DNA from 4 places in the Sodalis sp. RH22 genome. Region 4 is predicted to be linked to each of the others. Evidence: predicted binding sites of a transcription regulator. Region 4 holds the regulator's gene; each other region holds the start of a gene.
What was found. The regulator Fur, encoded in region 4, represses iron uptake genes when iron is present. The targets are predictions, from matches to a motif close to ATAATAATGAGAACNACTATCAA.
Positions count from the first base shown of each region.

Region 1: a site for Fur is predicted at 1,274-1,296, ahead of ACL2XN_RS07450 (TonB-dependent receptor domain-containing protein). Genes of this name have one in related genera too.
Region 2: a site for Fur is predicted at 1,379-1,401, ahead of ACL2XN_RS15040 (isochorismate synthase). Genes of this name have one in related genera too.
Region 3: a site for Fur is predicted at 1,864-1,886, ahead of ftnA (non-heme ferritin). Genes of this name have one in related genera too.

Region 1 covers NZ_CP178731.1:1,632,189-1,635,316, reverse strand. The annotation lists gene ACL2XN_RS07460 (helix-turn-helix transcriptional regulator) at 1-359, opposite strand, end outside; gene ACL2XN_RS07455 (YbhB/YbcL family Raf kinase inhibitor-like protein) at 388-1,020, opposite strand; gene ACL2XN_RS07450 (TonB-dependent receptor domain-containing protein) at 1,312-3,128, shown strand, end outside.
Region 2 covers NZ_CP178731.1:3,297,262-3,300,389, reverse strand. The annotation lists gene entS (enterobactin transporter EntS) at 1-175, shown strand, start outside; gene fepB (Fe2+-enterobactin ABC transporter substrate-binding protein) at 250-1,185, opposite strand; gene ACL2XN_RS15040 (isochorismate synthase) at 1,437-2,609, shown strand; gene ACL2XN_RS15035 ((2,3-dihydroxybenzoyl)adenylate synthase) at 2,621-3,128, shown strand, end outside.
Region 3 covers NZ_CP178731.1:1,487,152-1,490,279, forward strand. The annotation lists gene copD (copper homeostasis membrane protein CopD) at 1-589, opposite strand, end outside; gene yobA (CopC domain-containing protein YobA) at 590-970, opposite strand; gene ftnA (non-heme ferritin) at 1,168-1,683, opposite strand; gene ACL2XN_RS06755 (DNA polymerase III subunit theta) at 2,051-2,278, shown strand; gene exoX (exodeoxyribonuclease X) at 2,706-3,128, shown strand, end outside.
Region 4 covers NZ_CP178731.1:2,309,636-2,312,763, reverse strand. The annotation lists gene alsR (transcriptional repressor AlsR) at 1-418, opposite strand, end outside; gene fur (ferric iron uptake transcriptional regulator) at 983-1,453, opposite strand; gene fldA (flavodoxin FldA) at 1,809-2,324, opposite strand; gene ybfE (LexA regulated protein) at 2,503-2,802, opposite strand; gene ACL2XN_RS10485 (alpha/beta fold hydrolase) at 3,010-3,128, opposite strand, start outside.

The DNA of each region.
Region 1 (3,128 bases), 680 kb from region 4:
TCCAACACATCTGCACTGAAAGTGAGAAATATTGACCGGAACGGGGAGTCATTACTCGGGGGATATTTGGTATAATCGGCAATCACGCCCTGATCTATAAAACCTACGGCGGCCTTATCAGCTAATGTATGGTTTTCCCCCGAAGCCAGGAACTCAATTCTTCCCGCTAATACGATCAGCACCGTCGGTTCAAAGAAGAAAAAAGAGGGGGTACTCTGCTCCACCCTGAGTTGCGGATAAGCCACCGAAACCAGATTATTACGGCTGGTGCTGCTGCCATAAAAACCAGACCAGGAAAATTGTTCACTGCTCAAGGCGTATTTCTCATCTGATGCGAATAACCTATTTTCTCTGGTCATGGTTTACCTGCTGCTTAGACGCTGAGCGTTACACTTTCACGTCCGGGTTAAGACTGTAGACTCCAGTCAGCGTAGCTTTGGCCAAAACGTCGCTGTTTTCCAGCGTGCGACGGATGTTAGCACCAGTAAGCTCTCCTGCTACGTTCAATGTCGGGGTCGGGAGCGCATATAATGTGAATACATAATGATGGATTATTTCATCATTCCACGGCGGACAAGGACCATCATAGCCATAGTAGGTGCCTGCCATCGACTCATCATTGGCAAACCACCCGGTATAATCATTTATGCCATGGGTCAGTCCATCTGGCGCAGAGGGACCCTGTTTGCCTCCAGCGGAAATGCCATGGGATTGTGACCCCTCAACGATTTCGCTCTGACCCGCCGGGATATTTAACAGTAACCAGTGAAAAAAATCGGCGCGGGGCAACGATGCCGGGACACTCTTACCTGGCTGATTTACATTTTCAGCACTGGTAGGAACATCGGGATCGTGGCAAAGGAGCACCAGCGACTGCGTACCCGCGGGAACATCTTCCCAGCGGAGGTGTGGGTTAAGGTTATCAGATAAACGGATATTATTTTCAGGATCGTAAACGGCAAAACTATTCTTGCCGGGGATGGCACCGCCATCTTTAAAATTATGGCTATATAATTTCATGCTGTTGCCTTGTCTATAAATGGAAAAATCGATTATACGACTTTCACAAACCTTACCAGTGCCTCATCCAGTCAAATTTCTTCCTGAAGCTATCATTTTGGCTGGACATGCTTAGTTTAAAACAAAAAACGTATCACGTGAATGATGGCTGCTTTTGTTTTGGTGAAGCCGAAGAATGGCCGAAAAGAAGAATAAAATGACCGAATTTAGCAATGTGCTTTGTAATTTATTTAATTATATTACCTTCTCTTGAATAATAATGAGTATCATTATCATATAAAGGCGTGTAAAATGTATCTCAATAAAGCGCGAGTAACAGCCCCATTTCGATTGAAATTAAGTGTTTTTTATTTTCTTACTTGTTTTTCCCAGGCACATGCAACACCGATTGATGAAGGTAGTGAAAATAAACTTAATAACAATAATAAAGACGAAACGATGGTTGTAAGCGCAAGCGCCAATGGAATGGATAAATCTACAAGCCAGGCACCTGCGTCTGTCACTTCGATATCAAGTGAAGAAATCCAAAAAAAACCTTATCGTGATATCGCAGATTTGCTCCAAGGGGTTCCGGGTATCACTACCACGATTGGCGGGGATCACAAGGAGATAAATATTCGTGGCATGGGATCTGATTATACCTTATATATGGTCGATGGTATGAGAATTGACTCCAGGGATACGAGCCGTTTATTTGATGGCTATGGTCAGATGAATGCCTGGATGCCTCCTGCTTCTGCAATAGATCATATTGAGGTTATACGAGGGCCGATGTCCGCTTTATATGGATCAGATGCAATGGGTGGTGTAATTAATATAATAACACGTAAAAATTCAAATAAATGGCAAGGAAGTATTGGCGCCGATTTTACAATGCAGGAGCATAGTGATTCGGGTAATATATTTCAGAATAATTTCTTTTTAACCGGTCCATTGATTGACAATATCCTTTCAATGCAGGCTTATGGAAATTATTCTAAGCGTGACGAAGACGATATCTATAATGGTTATCGAGGTAGCAAAAGAGATAACATAACAGGCAAGATAACACTAACCCCTTCGGATAAACAAGAAATTACTTTTACAGCTAATCATACACAACAGGATATAACTCAGACCGTAGGGAAGTCTATTAGCCCAGCATATAATTATGTCACTGGCGTGCCGACAGATTACAGGAAAAAGACTGAGGTTAACCGTTTTTCTGTAAATCATATTGGCTATTTGCCCATTGGAAAAACAGAATCGTATATCCAAAGCGAAGATTATACGATAGGTTCTGAGGATGTTTGGCTAAAGAATTTAAACATGCGATCCTCACTTTCTTCAAATATAGGCAGCCATATCCTGACCTTTGGTGGAGAACTTAGTATTAAAAAGTTACATGATGGAACATCAAATCAGCTATCCAGTGAGACAGATCTAAAACGTACCGAAAAGTCCTTGTTCCTGGAAGACGCATGGCTGGCTACTGAAGATTTCACTTTAACTTCAGGTGTACGTTTTGATGATGATGATCAGTTTGGGAGTCACTGGAGCCCGAGAATTTATGGTGTCTGGAATGTTGCCACAAACTGGACGATTAAAGGGGGCGTCAGTAGTGGTTTCAAAGCACCGGCTATTACAGAAACTTCAACATCGTTTGGTACCGTATCTTATGTTGGCAACGTTTACGGAAATCCTGATCTGAAACCGGAAAAGTCAATAACCCAAGAAATGGGACTCCTTTATGACAACGATGAAGGATTAACAGGAGGTATTACATTATTTAATAACCAGTTCAAGGACAAGATAGATACAGTATCTTGCCCAGAAAACCAATGTCTGTCAGTACCTAATGTTTATGGTGCTTACCCACTTATCTATACAAATATTGGTAAAGCAGTAACTCGGGGTGTTGAAGCCTCACTTGCTTTTCCTGTTACTGAAAAAGTAAGCATTGCGAATAACTATACATATACCTATTCAAAACAGCAGTCTGGTGAAAATAAAGGGAAGCCACTTAATAAACTGCCTAAACATCAATTCAATAGTACTGTTAATTATCAATATAGTGAGAGGTTGAAAACCTGGCTGGCAATAAATATTCGCGGAAAGGATAGTGATAA
Region 2 (3,128 bases), 990 kb from region 4:
GGGCACCCTGATGCCGCCGGGGCTGGCCGCCGCGGCGTTCGGCCTGGCGGCGGCCCTGGCGGGGCTACTGCCGGCGCTGGCGCTGCGGGGCCTGCGCGCCGTGGATATGGCGCGGCATCGGGATCAGGGCCGGCCGGCGGATGAAATCCCGCCCGCCGGCCGCAGTGAGCCATAACCGCCATGAATCCCCGCCCGGCCGGGAATGGCCGCGGCATGACGCGGTTAGCCACGCGGCAGGATGGGGAAAGATCACGGCTTGGCGAACAGCTGTTCCAGGCGGGCCAGCACATTGCTGGCGCTGTAGTAATCAAGGCGGAAGGTGTCGTTGCCAAGGGCGTAGACCCGGCGGTTTTGCACCGCCGGCAGATGCGCCAGGAACGGATTGGCCAAGAGCAACCGGGCGCTGGCGTCATCGCCGGCAAACAGCAGAAAGGTTTGCCCGTTCAGGCCGGCGGCCAGGTTTTCGCCGGACAGCTGGACGATGTCCTTGCGCACGCCCATGCTTCGGCCGCCGACGGGGGTGGCGGGCGGTTCGGCCAGCGTAAAGCCCAGCTGGCGCAGCAGCTGGCCCTGCGGCGAATCGGCGGTCCACAGGTTGGCGGCTTTGCCGTCCGGCTGGTATACCAGGGCGGATACCGGCTGCGGCGGCAGCGCCAGATGCTGTTTCAGCGCCTGCCGGCGGGCGTCGAAGCGGGCGATGACCTCCGCGGCCTGCGCTTCATGGCCGGTGGCTTGTCCCAGCTCCCGGGCCAGGTCCTGCCAGCTTTTATCGTCATAATTGACCACCAGGGTCGGCGCCAGCGGCGACAACTGATCGTAAAGGCGCAGGGCCGAATCGCCGCCGGTGGCGGCGATAATAATCAAATCGGGATTCTGGCCGGCGATGGCCTCGGCATCCGGCTCGCCGATGTACAGGCGTTTGACGCCGCGCTGCCGGGCGACATCGCTCCACTGGCGAAAAAAGCCCTGTTCGTCCGCGACCCGGTTATTCGGCGTGGTGGCGCCGCTGGCTATCACCGGCGCCCCGATGGCCAATAGCGAGCCGGTAAGGGTGACGCTTGTGGATACGATGCGCTGCGGCATGTGATCCAGGGTAATGGCGCCATGCGCGCCCGCCACCTGCCGCGGCCAGCCGTTTTCAGCGGCGCGCGGGGACGCGGCCGCCAGCAGTAAGGGCAGGGCCATCAGGGCGAGCCAATTGCAGGCGGATCGGCGCCGGGACAATAGAGTGATCATGTCTGGTATTCCTGGGGTAGGGGCTGGTTTTGTCCGCCTTATGATGACAAAAAACGGGCAATCAAATCCACCCTTGCGCGGGTGAGGCAGTGTTTACGTTCATTGACACGGCAGATTCTACGACGTAGTTTATGTGCTATCAATACAAATGATAATTATTATTATTGTGTTTATCATTTGATAATAGCGGAGATCGTCACGTGGAATTTTCATTGTTTCGACAGACAACACCAGGCGACGCGGATGCCCTTATAAACGGATTTTTTTTCATGTCGCCTTATCGCAGCTTCGTTACCCAGGGTCGTTTCTGCGCCATCAGCGCGCCCGCGGGCAGGGGTGATCAGCCCGATGGCGTGTTTCAGCGGGAGCTGCGCCACGCCTTCCGGCGCGCCAGAAACGCCGGCATTGAACGGCCGCTGGTGGTGGGGGCCATTCCCTTCGATGCCGACCGGCCCGCGGCGCTGTTTATCCCGCAGCGCAGCCAGGGGTTCGATCGCGAGATGTTTTTGCAAAGCCGGAATGTGCCCGCCGAACCCTTGCCGCAGGTAACCGGCAAAATCGAGCGACCGCCGGAGCGCGACTTTAAACACATGGTGGCGCGAGCGGTGGAGGCCACCGGCCAGCAACGGCTGAGTAAAGTGGTGCTCGCGCGCCTGCTGGATATCACCACCCGGGAACCGGTGAATACCGCGGCCCTGATGCGGCGCATCGCGGCCCAAAATCCCGCCAGTTACAATTTCCATGTTCCCCTCGACAACGGCGCCCTGCTGGGCGCCAGCCCGGAGCTGCTGCTGCGCAAGACCGGCAACCGGTTTTACTCCACGCCGCTGGCGGGTTCCGCCCGGCGCGACGCCGAGCCGGGCCGTGACGCCGCCGCCGGCCGCCAATTGCTGGATTCCGTCAAGGACCGCTATGAGCATCAGCTGGTTATCGACCAGATGCGCGAAGTGCTGGCGCCCTACAGCGCGGGTTTAAACGTGCCGCCCGTACCCGGCCTGGTCAATACGCCCACCCTTTGGCATCTGGCCACCGCCATCGACGGCGAGGTGGCGGACCCCGCCGTCAACGCCCTGGCGCTGGCCTGCCTGCTGCATCCCACGCCCGCGCTGTGCGGCGCCCCCACCGATCGCGCGCGCCGCTTAATCCAGACCCTGGAACCCTTCGACCGCGATCTGTTCGGCGGCATGGTGGGCTGGTGCGACGAGGAGGGCAATGGCGAATGGGTGGTAACCATCCGCTGCGCCAGGGTGGCGGGCAACCAGGTGCGGCTGTTCGCCGGCGCCGGCATCGTGCCCGCCTCCCTCCCCGACGCGGAGTGGCGCGAAACCGGCGTCAAGCTCGATACCATGCTGAGCGCGTTCGGATTGCATTAACAGGAGAGATGATGAGCATTGTATTTAACCGTTGGCCGGATGAGTTCGCGGCCCGCTACCGCGCCAGGGGATACTGGCTGGATTTGCCCCTGACCGATATTATCGACCGCCGTAAAGACAGCGGCGCGCTGGCGGTGGCCTGCGGCGAGCGCCGCCTGAGCTACCGGGATGTCAACACCTTGTCCGACCGGCTGGCCGCGGCCCTTGCCCGGCGCGGGCTGGCGGCGGGGGATACCGCGCTGGTGCAGCTGGGCAACGTGGCGGAATTTTACCTGGTGCTGTTCGCCCTGCTGAAAATCGGCGTGGCGCCGGTAAATGCCCTGTTCAGCCACCAGCGCAGCGAACTTACCGCCTATGCGCTGCAAATCAGGCCGGCGCTGCTGATTGCCGACCGGCAGCATGGGCTGTTCAGCGATAATGGCTTTATCGATGAACTGCGGCGGCAGCATTCGTCGCTGCGGGTGGTGGCGATGCGCGGCGACGACGCGCCGCAAACAAGTTTACAGGCATTATTCGACG
Region 3 (3,128 bases), 820 kb from region 4:
TGCGCGAAAAACGAATCAGCGCGCGCAGCGCGTCCGAACGCGCCGTCTCGCGTAGCAGCGGCAGACAAAACAGCAGCGGCAGCAGCCCGCCCAGCCACCAGGCGGCGGAAAACAGATGCGCCATTTGATTGAGCCGCTGCATGACGCCGCGCAGTCCCTCGCTCATCGCCGTGTGGCCCACCAGCGCCAGGCTTGCCAGCAGGCCGGCCATGGCGGCGAGCAATGCCCGCTGCCTGATGGCGGTCATCGGCCCATGGCCCGCGGCCAACACCGCCGCCAGCGCGATAGCCATATGCCACAGCCAGACAGTGCCGAAGGCAGTGCCGAGCACCGCCGCCCAGATGGCGGGGGAAAGGGTTTGCGTCCAGCCGTCCCCCATTTGCCCGGCTTGCAACCCCAGCAGGACAACCGCCGACGCCAGGGCGACCCAGGCCAGAACGCGCAAGGGCGCGCCCAGGGATGCGCGCAGGCCGGCGCGCAGCGCGGGCGGCGCCAGGTACTCGCAAAACAGGGCGGTACCGAACGCCTGCATCACCGCCGCGATATGGAGATAGCGGCAGGCGGAATAGCACTCCGCCAGGCTTAGCATCTATTTAACGCTGAATTGATAATTGCCTTGGGTTTTATGACTGTCCACCGATACCACATGCCATTGCACTTGATACTCGCCGGCGGCCAGGGACTTTTCAATGGGCACGATGACCTGCTTAGGGTTGGCGGGGTCGACCTTGATGGCGCCGGTGGGGATGACGGTGTTGCCGGGGCCGGTTAGCGTCAGGCCGCTGAAGCCAGGCTCGATGCCCTCGCTGAAGGTGAGCGTTAACGCCTGCGGCGCGGCGGTCATGGTGGCGTTGGCCGCCGGATATTGCGTTTTCAGGTGCGCATGCGCCTGGGCCTGTTGCGATCCCAACAAAGTCAGGGCAGTGACTAACAGCGTCAACAGGGGCGCGGTAAAAGGTTGGCTTGACATCGATGTCGTTTCCTAAGACTGAACGGGTATCCTGTCGGTTAAACCGACGCTTGGCGGTCCACCGCGGGAGCATTGCCGGTTATTCGTTTATTCTTGGGAAACAAAAAACCCGGCGCTGCTACCGGTTTGCCTGGACGCAAACTGATGATAACGGCAGCCGGGGCTGAAGTCGAGCAAACCACTGTCCGCGCGGGGATTTACATCGGCGCGGCCGTATTGTCGCCACCGTTCATTTTTTTCAAATCCTGATCGATAAAGAACAGTCCGCTGTTATTGGTATCCACCAGCGCCAGCTTGTCGAGGATGGATTTAAACAATTTTTCTTCTTCGTGCTGTTCGGAGACGTACCACTGCAGGAAGTTAAACGTCGAATAGTCCTGGGAGATCATCGCCGCATGGACCAGTTCGTTGATTTTCACCGTGATCATCTGCTCATGTTCATAGGTGCGCTTAAACAGCTCGGCCAATGAGGTAAAACCGGTTGGCGGCGCCTCGATTGCGCCCAGCACCGGCATGGTGCCGGTATCGTTGAGATAGTCGAACAGGCGGCGCATATGGTCCATCTCTTCCAGAGATTGGGTCTTGAGAAAGGCCGATGCGCCTTCGTAGCCCTTATCACTGCACCAGGCGCTCATTTGCAGATAAAGATTGGCGGAAAAAAATTCCAGATTGAGTTGCTCGTTAAGCTTTATTGCCATTTCTTGTTTTAGCATGGGCAGGCTTCCTTATGATGATTACGCCAATACGAATATAAACATTATGCCCAAATGCTAACAAAAATTACACTATAATTTAACCAATGAGTAATTTAATATTTTTTATGTATTAAATTCATAAGGTTATTTATTTTTATATTGAGATTTTTTCTATAAAATCATTATTTATTAATGGTAGTGATAGGTATTCTTATTTGTATTATGAATACGCCAGGCCATTATTTCGGACAATAATAGCCATATTATTGCGTCGGCTGTTAATACAAACGATTATTATTTGTATCGCTGTCCCGCCGACCCTTGCGTTTTGCCGCGCAGTACCTTATTTTTAGCAGCATTGACCTTACAAGCGGCAGGAGGCGGTATGCAATATAATCTGGCCACACTGGGCAGCGAGGCGATGGACAAGATCAATGTCGATCTGGCCGCGTCCGGCGTGGCGTTCAAGGAGCGGTACAATATGCCGGTGGTCGCCGAGCATGTGGAACGGGAACAGCCGGAGCCTTTGCGCGCTTATTTTCGCGAGCGGGTGGCCTTTTATCGCCAGGCGTCGCTGAATTTTTCCCGTTTGCCATATGAGCCACGAAAATAATTCGCCAATGGCCTATACTGGACTGGCAATGCCCCGGCACGTACCTGAACCAACGGCCGGAAGGCAAGCAGGCGCCGCGCGCCGCGCCCGCGGTGCATGGCTTGCCGGCCCGCGCGGCGCTGTCCGCCGTGCGGCAAAATAGCACAAAATGACTTGATTATCAGTGCCAACAGGCAGTTAATCATTTCTACATTTCCGGTTCTTTTACAGAGAGGTAAATATGAGTAAGGGAATGGATCGTAAGAAAGACACCAAAAAGAAACCGCTGAAATCGCCGGAAGAAAAACGCGCCGACAAGCGTAACAGAAAGACCCAGCCTGATATCGTGTAAGGCTAACCCATATTAAACCCGCATCTGATGCGGGTTTTTTGTCGGCGCTATTCAGGGCATAATGGCTTTTTTATTTAGCCTTGGACAGGTAACGTCATGTCTTTTCGTGTTATCGATACCGAAACCTGCGGACTGGACGGCGGCGTCGTGGAAGTCGCCTCGGTGGACGTCGTTGACGGCCGGTTATGCAATGCCATGAGCGATCTGGTCAACCCCGACCGGCCCATCGGCTACGAGGCCATGGCCATCCACCATATCACCGAAGCCATGGTCGAGGATAAGCCGCGTATCGCCAAGGTGATTGGCCGCTATCACGGCAGCCCGTATTACGTGGCGCATAACGCCGCATTCGACCGGCGCATGTTGCCGGAAATGCATGGTCAATGGATCTGCACGGTCAAGCTTGCGCGCAAGCTCTACCCGGGTTTGAAATACAGCAACCAGTACCTGCGCTATGCGCTGGGTCTCGAGGTCGCCGTGCCGGAGGGTCTCTATCCCCATCGCGCCCTGTATGATTGT
Region 4 (3,128 bases):
CAAAAAAGCATTGGGCCGCCTGCTGGATGACGTTGGCGTCGACTATCGCCTGGCCTTCGACAATGGTGCGTACGGTCAGGTTAAACACTTTGTTGACCACATCCTCCGGGCTGTCGGTGGGCGAGAGTTCGGCGGTGATATCATGGTCGGCATGATCGAAGTACTCGACGATGGCGCTGCGCAGCTGGCGAAAGCCGCTGAAACCGAGAATTTTCGACACCTTGACAATCATGGCTTCCGACAGGCCCAGACTCAGGGCCACCTCTTTGATCCCCGAGACGTCGGTGAGGTTGCCGGGAGATAAAAACCACTCCACTATCCGGCTTTCGTTTTCAGTCATGCCTTCTTGTTTAATACGAATATAAGGAGCAATGCCTATGCCGCGCGGCATATCGTTTTGCAGTTCCGCATCATTCATCTGGACTATCTCTGGTGATTAACATTGCCTGTCACTATATCACCATGGCGAAAGTTTAAAATCTGCTGCGAACTTCACGTTTTTTATTAATTTATAAATTAACTTTTTGTGTAAAAATCGAGTCATCGATCCGGGTTAATTTCAGGAAGGTATTTTTGGCTATATTAATTCAATAAAATCATATAATTAAAATGTATCTTTTGTTGTCGCTTACTGCTGACAGCGAAAAATAGCTTTATCATCAGATTCACAGAATAATTTACCCGGTGAAAAAATCGCAATAAAAACGCTGTCGTTTCAATGGATTACGCAAATTAGCCCAAAATAGCGTCCCAGGGCCTCTATTTATTCTTTATTTATTTTTATTTTCTGTGAAGTTTTCTGGAGTTTGCCGGCGGTGAGCACGGCGGTGATTGGCGGATACGACGCTTGTCGACGCGCTTCGGGAAGGAAACGTTACCAGGGAAGGGGACGGGCGGCGTTTAGCCTCATTGAAAAAAAATCGTTGCAGGGTGAGAAAGCGGCGCGATAACAGCCGCTTTGGAGAAACGGACCGCGCCGCGGTTATTCTTTTACGCCGTTGAGCATATCGGCGTGATCGTGCAGCGTTTCGTCTTCGCGGCAGTTGCCGATTTCACAATGCCCATACAGATATAAGCTATGGTTGGTCAGCTTGATATTGTGCCTTTTGGCAATATCACGCTGGCGCGCTTCGATGAACTCGTCGCGAAATTCGATAACCTTGCCGCAGTCCAGACAGATCAGGTGGTCATGATGATACTGTTGCGTCAGTTCAAAAACGGATTTGCCGCCTTCAAAATTGTGGCGGGTTACGATACCGGCGTCGTCAAATTGGTTTAGCACGCGATATACCGTGGCCAGGCCGATTTCCTCACCCATATCGATCAGTTTTTTGTACAGATCTTCCGCACTGACGTGATGGCATTCCGGATCTTGCAACACTTCCAGAATCTTCAGTCTGGGAAGGGTGACTTTCAGGCCGGCCTTCTTCAATGCAATATTATTGTCAGTCATGCGGGTTTAGTCCTGTTACTTTGATAATCTGATTGTAGGCTAACTTAGCCTATAACATCGGTCGGCCCGAAAAATGTGACGCCGTCTCATTATAAGACTGCCTGTCCAAAATGAAAACCGCGCCTTGTTAACAACTATAGCCCGTTTCAGGGGGCGAATTCTGCAACATTTTGCTAAAAAGGGTGGAACCGCTGCGCTATTGTACCGCGTTGTGGATAAAAGTTAAAAACTTGTATCTATTAATTTGAAAGGATTTAGTTATCAGTGAGGTTGGCGGCGCCGTCCCGACGCCATGACGGCAACCGATTCCCTTGCCGGGCGCCGCGGCGGCGGCACCCTCCCGCACGGCTTGACTTTAGCTGAGCTGCAATTCAGCGCTGATTTGCTTCACCCAGCCGTCCACGCGTTCATTGGTCAGCTCGGGCTGGCGGTCTTCGTCAATGGCCAGGCCGATGAAGTGATTGTCGTCCGCCAGTCCTTTCGACGCTTCGAAATGGTAGCCGGCGGTGGGCCAGTGACCGACGATGGTCGCGCCGTTGGGCTCGATAATGTCGCGAATGGTGCCCATGGCGTCACAGAAATATTCGGCGTAATCCTCCTGATCGCCACAGCCGAACAGCGCCACTTTTTTGCCGGAGAAATCTATTTCTTCCAGGGTGGGGAAAAAATCATCCCAGTCACATTGCGCTTCGCCGTAATACCAGGTCGGGATGCCGAGCAGCAGGGTGTCGAACCGCGCCAGGTCTTCTTTACTGCTTTTGGCAATGTCATGAACTTCGGCAACATCCGCACCCAGTTGCTTCTGAATCATTTTGGCAATATTTTCGGTATTGCCGGTGTCACTGCCAAAAAAAATGCCTACAGTTGCCATGAATTTGAAAACCTCTTAAATATTATGGATATGTTCCGTAACAGAATCAGCGATGCTCTGCGGCAATCATAGCAGACCCTAATGCGGGGAGAAACTCGCCGGCCGGGTTTTGTCGCAAATTTGCCCCGTTCGCGGCCTTGGGCCCTGGACGGGATGGCGCTTTACCGGGCCGGCAAGTTTACTCCGGATGCGGATCCGCGCCTTGTTGCCGTTCAAGCTCGGCCAGTAAAATCAATTCGATCAGCTCGCTGCGCGACAGGTTTTGCCGGTAGGCCAGCTCATTTAACGCATCCACCGCCTCGGCGTTGATTTTCAGCTCCACCCGGCGCAGGCCGCGCTTTTTATCCCGGCGCAGCTGGTTACGCTTGTTGATGCGCAACTGCTCATCGCGGGACAGGGGGTTCGTCTTCGGTCTTCCCGGGCGCCGCTCATCGATAAATAAATCCAGGGTGGTGCGGTCCGTTTGTTCTTTTGCCATAGGTCATGAAGGGATTGTGCATCAAGAAGCAGGCGGGCAAACCCCGGCCGGCGGCGTGGCTGGCTACGCCGTCGGACGCGCATCGCCCGTAACGTTATGTTTTATGTACGCCGGGGCTGCCATAAAACACAGCGGGCCATGTTACCCCAGCCCGGTAGCAAACGACAATATTAAACTCGCGGGCGCTAATCCCGGCGGCGGCCCGGTCTATTCTTCCAGGAAACGGGCCAGGGCGCGCATGACCGCCGCGGGTTTTTCCGCATGAACCCAATGACCGGCGCCGGCGACCACATGCGCCCGCGCCCGGGGGAACTGGCGTTGGATCG